3 regions of the Streptomyces sp. NPDC006643 genome follow, and region 1 is predicted to be linked to each of the others. Evidence: riboswitches for the same ligand, from Rfam matches in the RefSeq annotation. Region 1 holds a riboswitch; each other region holds the start of a gene.

Region 1 (2,257 bases):
GTTGAGCGCGGCGGCGACACCCGACGGGGCGGGGGCGAGGGTCGCGACGAGGACGTCGAGCGTGACGGGGGCCGCGAGGACGCGTGCCGCTCCGTTGACGGAGACGGTCAGCGCCCCCTTCGCGGACTCGTTCACCGGCTCGGACCCACGCGCGGGTCCGGACTCGTTCGCGGACTCGTTCACGGGCTCGTCCACCGGGTCGCCCACGGGCTCGTTCACGGAGGAATGCGTGATGTCGCTCATGCGTGCTGCTCCTGACGTACGGAGGCGGCGGGGGAGAAGCGGCCCGGCGCGAAGGGCCGCGCGTCGTCGGGCAGTTCGCCCGTCGTGAGCACGGTCGCCATCACCTGGCCGGTGACGGGTGTCAGCAGCACCCCGTTGCGATGGTGCCCGGTCGCCAGATGAAGGCCCGGCAGGGCGGTCGGACCGAGCAGCGGGGCGTTGTCCGGCGAGGTCGGCCGCAGCCCGGCGCGGGTCTCGGTGAGCGGGAGTTCGGTGATGCCGGGAAGGAGTTCATGGGCGTCGCGCAGCAGCTGGTACACCCCGCCCGCCGTCACCGTGGTGTCCCACCCCAGCTCCTCGCTCGTGGCGCCCACTACCAGTTCGCCGTTCTCGCGCGGCACGAGATAGATGTGGCTGCCGCGGACCTCGGCCCGCAGCGTCCGGGACAGGAACGGCGCGTACGGGCGCGGCACCGTCAGCCGCAGGACCTGGCCCTTGACCGGGCGCACGGGCGGCAGGACGTCGTCCGGCACCCCCGCGAGCTGCCCGCTGAGGCTGCCCCCGGCGATCACGACCTGATCGGCGCCGAGTTCGGTGCCCTGGTCGGTACCGTCGTCGAGGGTGATCCCGGTGGCCCGGTCCCGGGCCACCCGCAGACGACGGGCCCAGGCCCGGTGGAAGACCACCCCGGCCCGCTCGCAGGCCGTCACGAGGGCCGCCGCGAGCCTGCGCGGGTCGATCTGGTGGTCGCCGTCGACCCGCAGACCGCCGCGTACGCCCGGGGCGAGCATCGGCTCCAGCCGCCGGCACTCGCGGCCGGTGAGCCATTCGGACTCCAGACCCGATCTCCTCTGGAGGGCGTGGAGTTCACGCAGCTGCGCCCGGTCGTCGCTGTCGAGAGCGACGGCGAGCGTGCCGCAGGCCCGGTAGCCGGTGTCCCGGCCCGAGACCGATTCGAGCTCGGCGACGAAGTCGGGGTAGAGCCGCGCGGAGGCGATGTTCAGACCCAGCAACGTCTGCTCGCCGTGGTCGAGTTCGCTGACGGCGGCGAGCATTCCGGCGGCGACCTGGCCGGCGCCGCCGCCCGGCTCCGGATCGACGACGCCGACCCCGAGTCCGCGCTGCGCCGCCCGCCAGGCGGTGACGAGGCCGATGATCCCGCCCCCGACGACGAGGACGTCGGTATGAGATGACCGCATGGGCGTCCAGCTCCTCCCTTCGCCGGCATGACCCGGATCAGGTTCGTACGGTCGGAGGCCGCGTCAGCCTCCCTCTCAGCCCGCTGCGTCCGGGCTCCCGCGAGGTGTGAAGTCTCTTGTTCGCTACTGCCGATAAGCGCTTTACGGCCCAGCGTAACCCCCTGTCCCCGCGCCGGGTAAGGGAGTCGCCGTCCCCGCCGGGTCCTTAAGGTGATCGGGTGAGCGAGCAGCGGAAGCAGACGGACGAGCGGCGCACCGTCGTCGTCGGCGCGGGCATGGCGGGTGTGCAGACCGCCGTGGCACTGCGCGAACGGGGCTACGACGGTCCCGTCACCCTCATCGGCGCCGAACGGCACCAGCCCTACGACCGGCCCCCGCTCTCGAAGGCCGTCCTCCTGGGGACGGCGGAGAGTTCGGCGTTCGACGTGGACTTCGAAGCGCTCTCGGTGGAACTGCGCCTGGGGCTCGACGTCACCGGCGTGCGTCCGCGGGACCGGGAGCTGGACACGGAGGCCGGCCCCGTCCCCTACGACGTGCTGGTCCTCGCCACCGGCGCCGAACCGGTCACGCTGCCGGGCGCGGACGGCGTACCCGGCGTCCATCTGCTGCGCACCCTGGACGACGCCGCGCGGCTGCGCCCCGTCCTGGACGGCAAGCGGCACATCGTCGTGGTCGGCGCGGGCTGGATCGGCGCGGAGTTCACCACCGCGGCCCGGGAGGCCGACTGCGAGGTGACCGTCGTAGAGGCGGCCGACCGGCCCTTCGCCGGGGCCCTGCCCGCCGAGGTCGCCACTCCGATGGCGCACTGGTACGCGGAGAGCGGCGCCGAACTCCTC
Region 2 (2,257 bases), on a different contig from region 1:
GACGGTCTCGGCCTCTCGCAGCGCGGAATCACCGTCTCGACGGTGGGTCTGGTGCCCGCGATGCTGCGATTCGCCGACGAGGGCTTCAAATGCCGCCTCGCCGTGTCGCTGCACGCGCCCGACGACGAACTGCGGGACACCCTGGTGCCGGTCAACACCCGTTGGAAGGTGCGGGAGGTCCTGGACGCCGCCTGGGAGTACGCCGAGAAGTCGGGCCGCCGGATCTCCATCGAGTACGCCATGATCCGCGACATCAACGACCAGGCGTGGCGGGGCGATCTGCTGGGCCGGCTGCTCAAGGGCAAGCGGGTGCACGTCAACCTGATCCCGCTCAACCCGACGCCCGGCTCCAAGTGGACGGCTTCGCGCCCTGAGGACGAGAAGGCGTTCGTCGAGGCCGTCGCCTCCCACGGGGTGCCGGTGACGGTGCGCGACACCCGCGGTCAGGAGATCGACGGGGCGTGCGGTCAACTGGCGGCGACGGAGCGCTGAGCGCGGCGAAGGGGCCCCGTCGGGGCCCATGTACGCTGGGTTCGAACGAATTACATATTCCGACAGGGGAGCGCCACAGCGCTGAGAGTGCGGCAGAGGCTTGAGAAGAGCCTCACGGTCGCAGACCCTCTGAACCTCGCCCAGGTCATTCTGGGTAGGAAGTTCGGTCATCACTCAAGCTGTTGCGCCCTGCCCTGCGCCGGTCCGCCGGCGCGGGGCAGGGCCGCGTCTTCTCCTGGACATCCCAGGAGGATTTCAGTGCGTACCACGAAGAAGATGGCGGCCGGCGCCGTCGCCGCCGCCCTGGGAGTCTCCGCGCTCGCCGCGTGCGGCGGGTCCGAGGACTCCACGGCGTCGGACGGGGCCGGATCCAAGAGCGTGACGCTCGTCGCCCACGACTCCTTCGCCGCCTCGGACTCCGTACTGAAGGAGTTCACCAAGCAGACGGGCTACACCGTCAAGGTGCTCAAGAGCGGCGAAGCCGGCGAGGCGCTCAACAAGGAGATCCTCACGAAGGGTTCGCCGCAGGGCGACGTCTTCTTCGGCGTCGACAACACCCTGCTCTCCCGTGCTCTCGACAACGGCCTGTTCACGCCGTACGAGGCGAAGGGGCTCGACCAGGTCCGCGCGGACGTACGGCTCGACGACGCCGAGCATCGAGTCACCCCCGTCGACACCGGCGACATCTGCGTCAACTACGACAAGAAGTACTTCGCCGACAAGAAACTCGCCCCACCGGAGTCCTTCGCGGACCTCGCGAAGCCCGCCTACAAGGATCTCCTCGTCGTCGAGAACGCCGAGCAGTCCTCGCCGGGCCTCGGCTTCCTTCTCGGCACCGTCGCCGCGTACGGGGACGACGGTTGGCAGGACTACTGGAAGAAGCTCAAGGCCAACGGCGTCCAGGTCGTGGACAGCTGGGAGCAGGCCTACAACGAGGACTTCTCCGGCTCTGCGGGCGGCAAGAAGGCGAAGGCGGAGCGTCCCCTCGTCGTCTCCTACGCCTCAAGTCCGCCCGTCGAGGTCCTGTACGCCGACCCGCAGCCCAAGGAGGCGCCGACCGGCGTCGCCGCGGGTACCTGCTTCCGGCAGATCGAGTTCGCCGGCCTGCTCCAAGGGGCGAAGAACGAAGCGGGCGGCAAGGCCCTCCTGGACTTCCTGGTGAGCAAGACGTTCCAGGAGGACATGCCGCTCAACATGTTCGTCAATCCGGTCGTCGAGGGTGCGAAGCTGCCCGCGCTCTTCACCGAGCACGGCGCCGTCGTCGACAACCCGGAGACCGTGGCCCCGGAGAAGATAGCCAAGAACCGTGACGAGTGGATCCAGTCGTGGTCCTCACTCGTCGTCAAGTAGGCACGGAGGCCGCCCCGAAGGGCGAGAAGTCCACGCATACGGGTGCGGCCACCGCCGGCCCGCCCGCCGGGGGACGGGGCGCGGAAGCGGGACGTGCGGCCCGCGTCGTACGGCGCCGGGCGAGCGCCGTACGCCTCTGCCTCATGGCGGTGCCCGTCGCCTTCTTCGCGGTCTTCTTCGCCTACCCCGTCGCCGCGATCGTCGGCCGCGGGCTGAAGACGGAGGGCTCCTGGCACTGGGGCAGGTTCGGCGACGTGCTGAGCCGGCCCGACATCGGACAGGTGCTCTGGTTCACGACGTGGCAGGCCGCGGTCTCCACGGCCCTCACCCTGCTGATCGCGCTCCCTGGTGCGTACGTCTTCGCACGCTTCGACTTCCCCGGCAAACAGCTCCTGCGCGCCATTGTCACGGTGCC
Region 3 (2,257 bases), on a different contig from region 1:
CCTCGCAGATCTCCTGCTGGAGGTCGATGTTCTCCTTGATCTTGTGCATCGGGACATGGCCCGGACCCTCGATCATGGTTTGTACGTGGTGCCGCTTGGCGATGGTGTTCAGCTCACCCAGCGTCCGCAACTCGGCGAACTGCGCCTCGTCGTTGGCGTCGGCGATCGAGCCGGGGCGCAGGCCGTCGCCGAGTGAGTACGTCACGTCGTACGCCGCGAGGATGTCGCACAGCTCCTCGAAATTCTCGTACAGGAAAGACTCCTGATGGTGCGCCAGACACCACGCGGCCATGATCGAGCCGCCGCGCGAGACGATCCCGGTCTTGCGGCGGGCTGTCAGCGGCACATAGCGCAGGAGCACGCCGGCGTGAACGGTCATGTAGTCGACGCCCTGTTCGGCCTGCTCGATGACCGTGTCCTTGTAGATCTCCCAGGTCAGCTCCTCGGCCTTGCCGTCGACCTTCTCCAGGGCCTGGTAGAGCGGCACGGTGCCGATGGGGACGGGGGAGTTGCGCAGCACCCACTCGCGGGTGGTGTGGATGTTGCGGCCGGTGGAGAGGTCCATGACCGTGTCGGCGCCCCACTTGGTGGCCCAGGTCATCTTGTCCACCTCCTCCTCGATGGAGGAGGTGACGGCGGAGTTGCCGATGTTGGCGTTGACCTTCACCAGGAACCGCTTGCCGATGATCATCGGCTCGATCTCGGGATGGTTGACGTTGGCGGGCAGTACGGCGCGGCCCGCGGCGATCTCGTCGCGTACGACCTCGGGTGCGACGTTCTCCCGGATGGCGACGTACTCCATCTCCGGGGTGATGTCCCCGCGCCGGGCGTACGCGAGTTGGGTCACCGGCTGTCCGGCGCGGCCCCGGCGCGGCTGGCGCGGGCGGCCGGGGAAGACCGCGTCGAGGTTGCGCAGCCCGCCGCGCGGTGAGGTGTGCTTGAGGCCGTCGTCCTCGGGGCGGACGGGGCGGCCGGCGTACTCCTCGGTGTCGCCGCGGCCGATGATCCAGTTCTCCCGGAGCGGTGCGAGCCCGCGCCGTACGTCGGTCTCGACGGTGGGGTCGGTGTACGGCCCCGACGTGTCGTACAGCGTCACGTCGTTGCCGTTGGTGAGATGCACCTGACGGACCGGCACCCGGAGATCGGGGCGTGAACCCGCCACATACCCCTTGTGCCAGCCGATCGGCCTGTCCTCGCCCGTGGGGTCGGAGGCAGACGTGTGTGTGTCCTGAACGGTCATGGAGACCTACTCCCTACGCCGGCATTACCCGGTAACAGGTTCGGCGGTCGACGCAGCGAAGGGGTCCGGGAAGTCCCGGAACTCCACAGTCAGCGTCCTCTCAGCCCGGTGCTCCGAGCTCCCGCGTGTGTAAAGGCACCACCACGCTAACGCCATGCCGGGCGTGCTGAACAGAGGGCCTCCGTCGTTCTTGCGATGATCGGTCGGTGACCTCACCCCAGCAGACACCCGAGCCGCACGGCCACTCGCACAGCCACGGGCCGGCCGCACCGGTCTCCCAGCACCTGCGCAAGGTCATCGCCGCGGTGCTGATTCCCTTCGCGACGGCGGTCGTTGTCGGTCTCGTCGTGCTCTGGCCCGGCGGCGCCCCGGCGCACGAACGTACCGGTGTCGGCTTCGACCGGCAGACCCAGCAGGGCGAGGTCGTGAAGATCGAGAAAGTCGACTGCAAGGACGTGAACGCCGCTCAGGTCCCGCCGACGGGCGACACGTCGACGCCGGAGGGGCGTGAGGCGCAGCGCGCGCAGACCGGGGACTGTGTGAAGGCGACGGTCGAGGTGAAGAGCGGCAAGGACACGGGGCGCAAGTTCGTCGAGGTCGTCCAGCCGGACGCGCCACGGCAGTTTCACGTGAAACAGGGTGTGGTGGTGGCTTATGCCCCCGACGCTCCCCGGGATCTCCAGTACTCGGTCACGGACGTGGACCGTACGGTGCCGATGGCGGTGCTGGCCGGGATCTTCGCGCTCGCGGTGATCGTGGTGGGGCGGTTGCGCGGGCTGATGGCCCTGGTCGCGCTGGTGATCTCGTTCGCCGTACTGACGCTCTTCATCCTGCCGGCGATCCTTCAGGGCTCGAACCCGCTGATCGTCGCGGTCGTCGGGGCGAGCGCCATCATGCTGATCGCGCTGTATCTGTGCCACGGTCTGACGGCCCGTACGTCGGTCGCCGTCCTCGGCACGCTGATCTCGCTGCTGCTGATCGGGCTGCTGGGCTCGCTGTTCATCGGCTGGGCGAGCC

The links. A riboswitch is a leader RNA that binds a small molecule or an ion and turns the genes downstream of it on or off. The one in region 1 is predicted to bind thiamine pyrophosphate.
Region 2: linked by a shared signal. The riboswitch ahead of ACFYNU_RS37540 (thiamine ABC transporter substrate-binding protein) and the one ahead of thiO (glycine oxidase ThiO) in region 1 are both predicted to bind thiamine pyrophosphate.
Region 3: linked by a shared signal. The riboswitch ahead of thiC (phosphomethylpyrimidine synthase ThiC) and the one ahead of thiO (glycine oxidase ThiO) in region 1 are both predicted to bind thiamine pyrophosphate.

Annotation. Positions count from the first base shown of each region.
Region 1 is NZ_JBIAHA010000038.1:77,555-79,811, forward strand. Features, by position in the region: gene thiS (sulfur carrier protein ThiS) at 1-243, opposite strand, end outside; gene thiO (glycine oxidase ThiO) at 240-1,421, opposite strand; TPP riboswitch at 1,418-1,532, opposite strand; gene ACFYNU_RS36560 (NAD(P)/FAD-dependent oxidoreductase) at 1,697-2,257, shown strand, end outside.
Region 2 is NZ_JBIAHA010000042.1:34,150-36,406, forward strand. Features, by position in the region: gene rlmN (23S rRNA (adenine(2503)-C(2))-methyltransferase RlmN) at 1-492, shown strand, start outside; TPP riboswitch at 547-671, shown strand; gene ACFYNU_RS37540 (thiamine ABC transporter substrate-binding protein) at 751-1,842, shown strand; gene ACFYNU_RS37545 (iron ABC transporter permease) at 1,986-2,257, shown strand, end outside.
Region 3 is NZ_JBIAHA010000027.1:89,174-91,430, forward strand. Features, by position in the region: gene thiC (phosphomethylpyrimidine synthase ThiC) at 1-1,240, opposite strand, end outside; TPP riboswitch at 1,234-1,375, opposite strand; gene ACFYNU_RS31270 (YibE/F family protein) at 1,447-2,257, shown strand, end outside.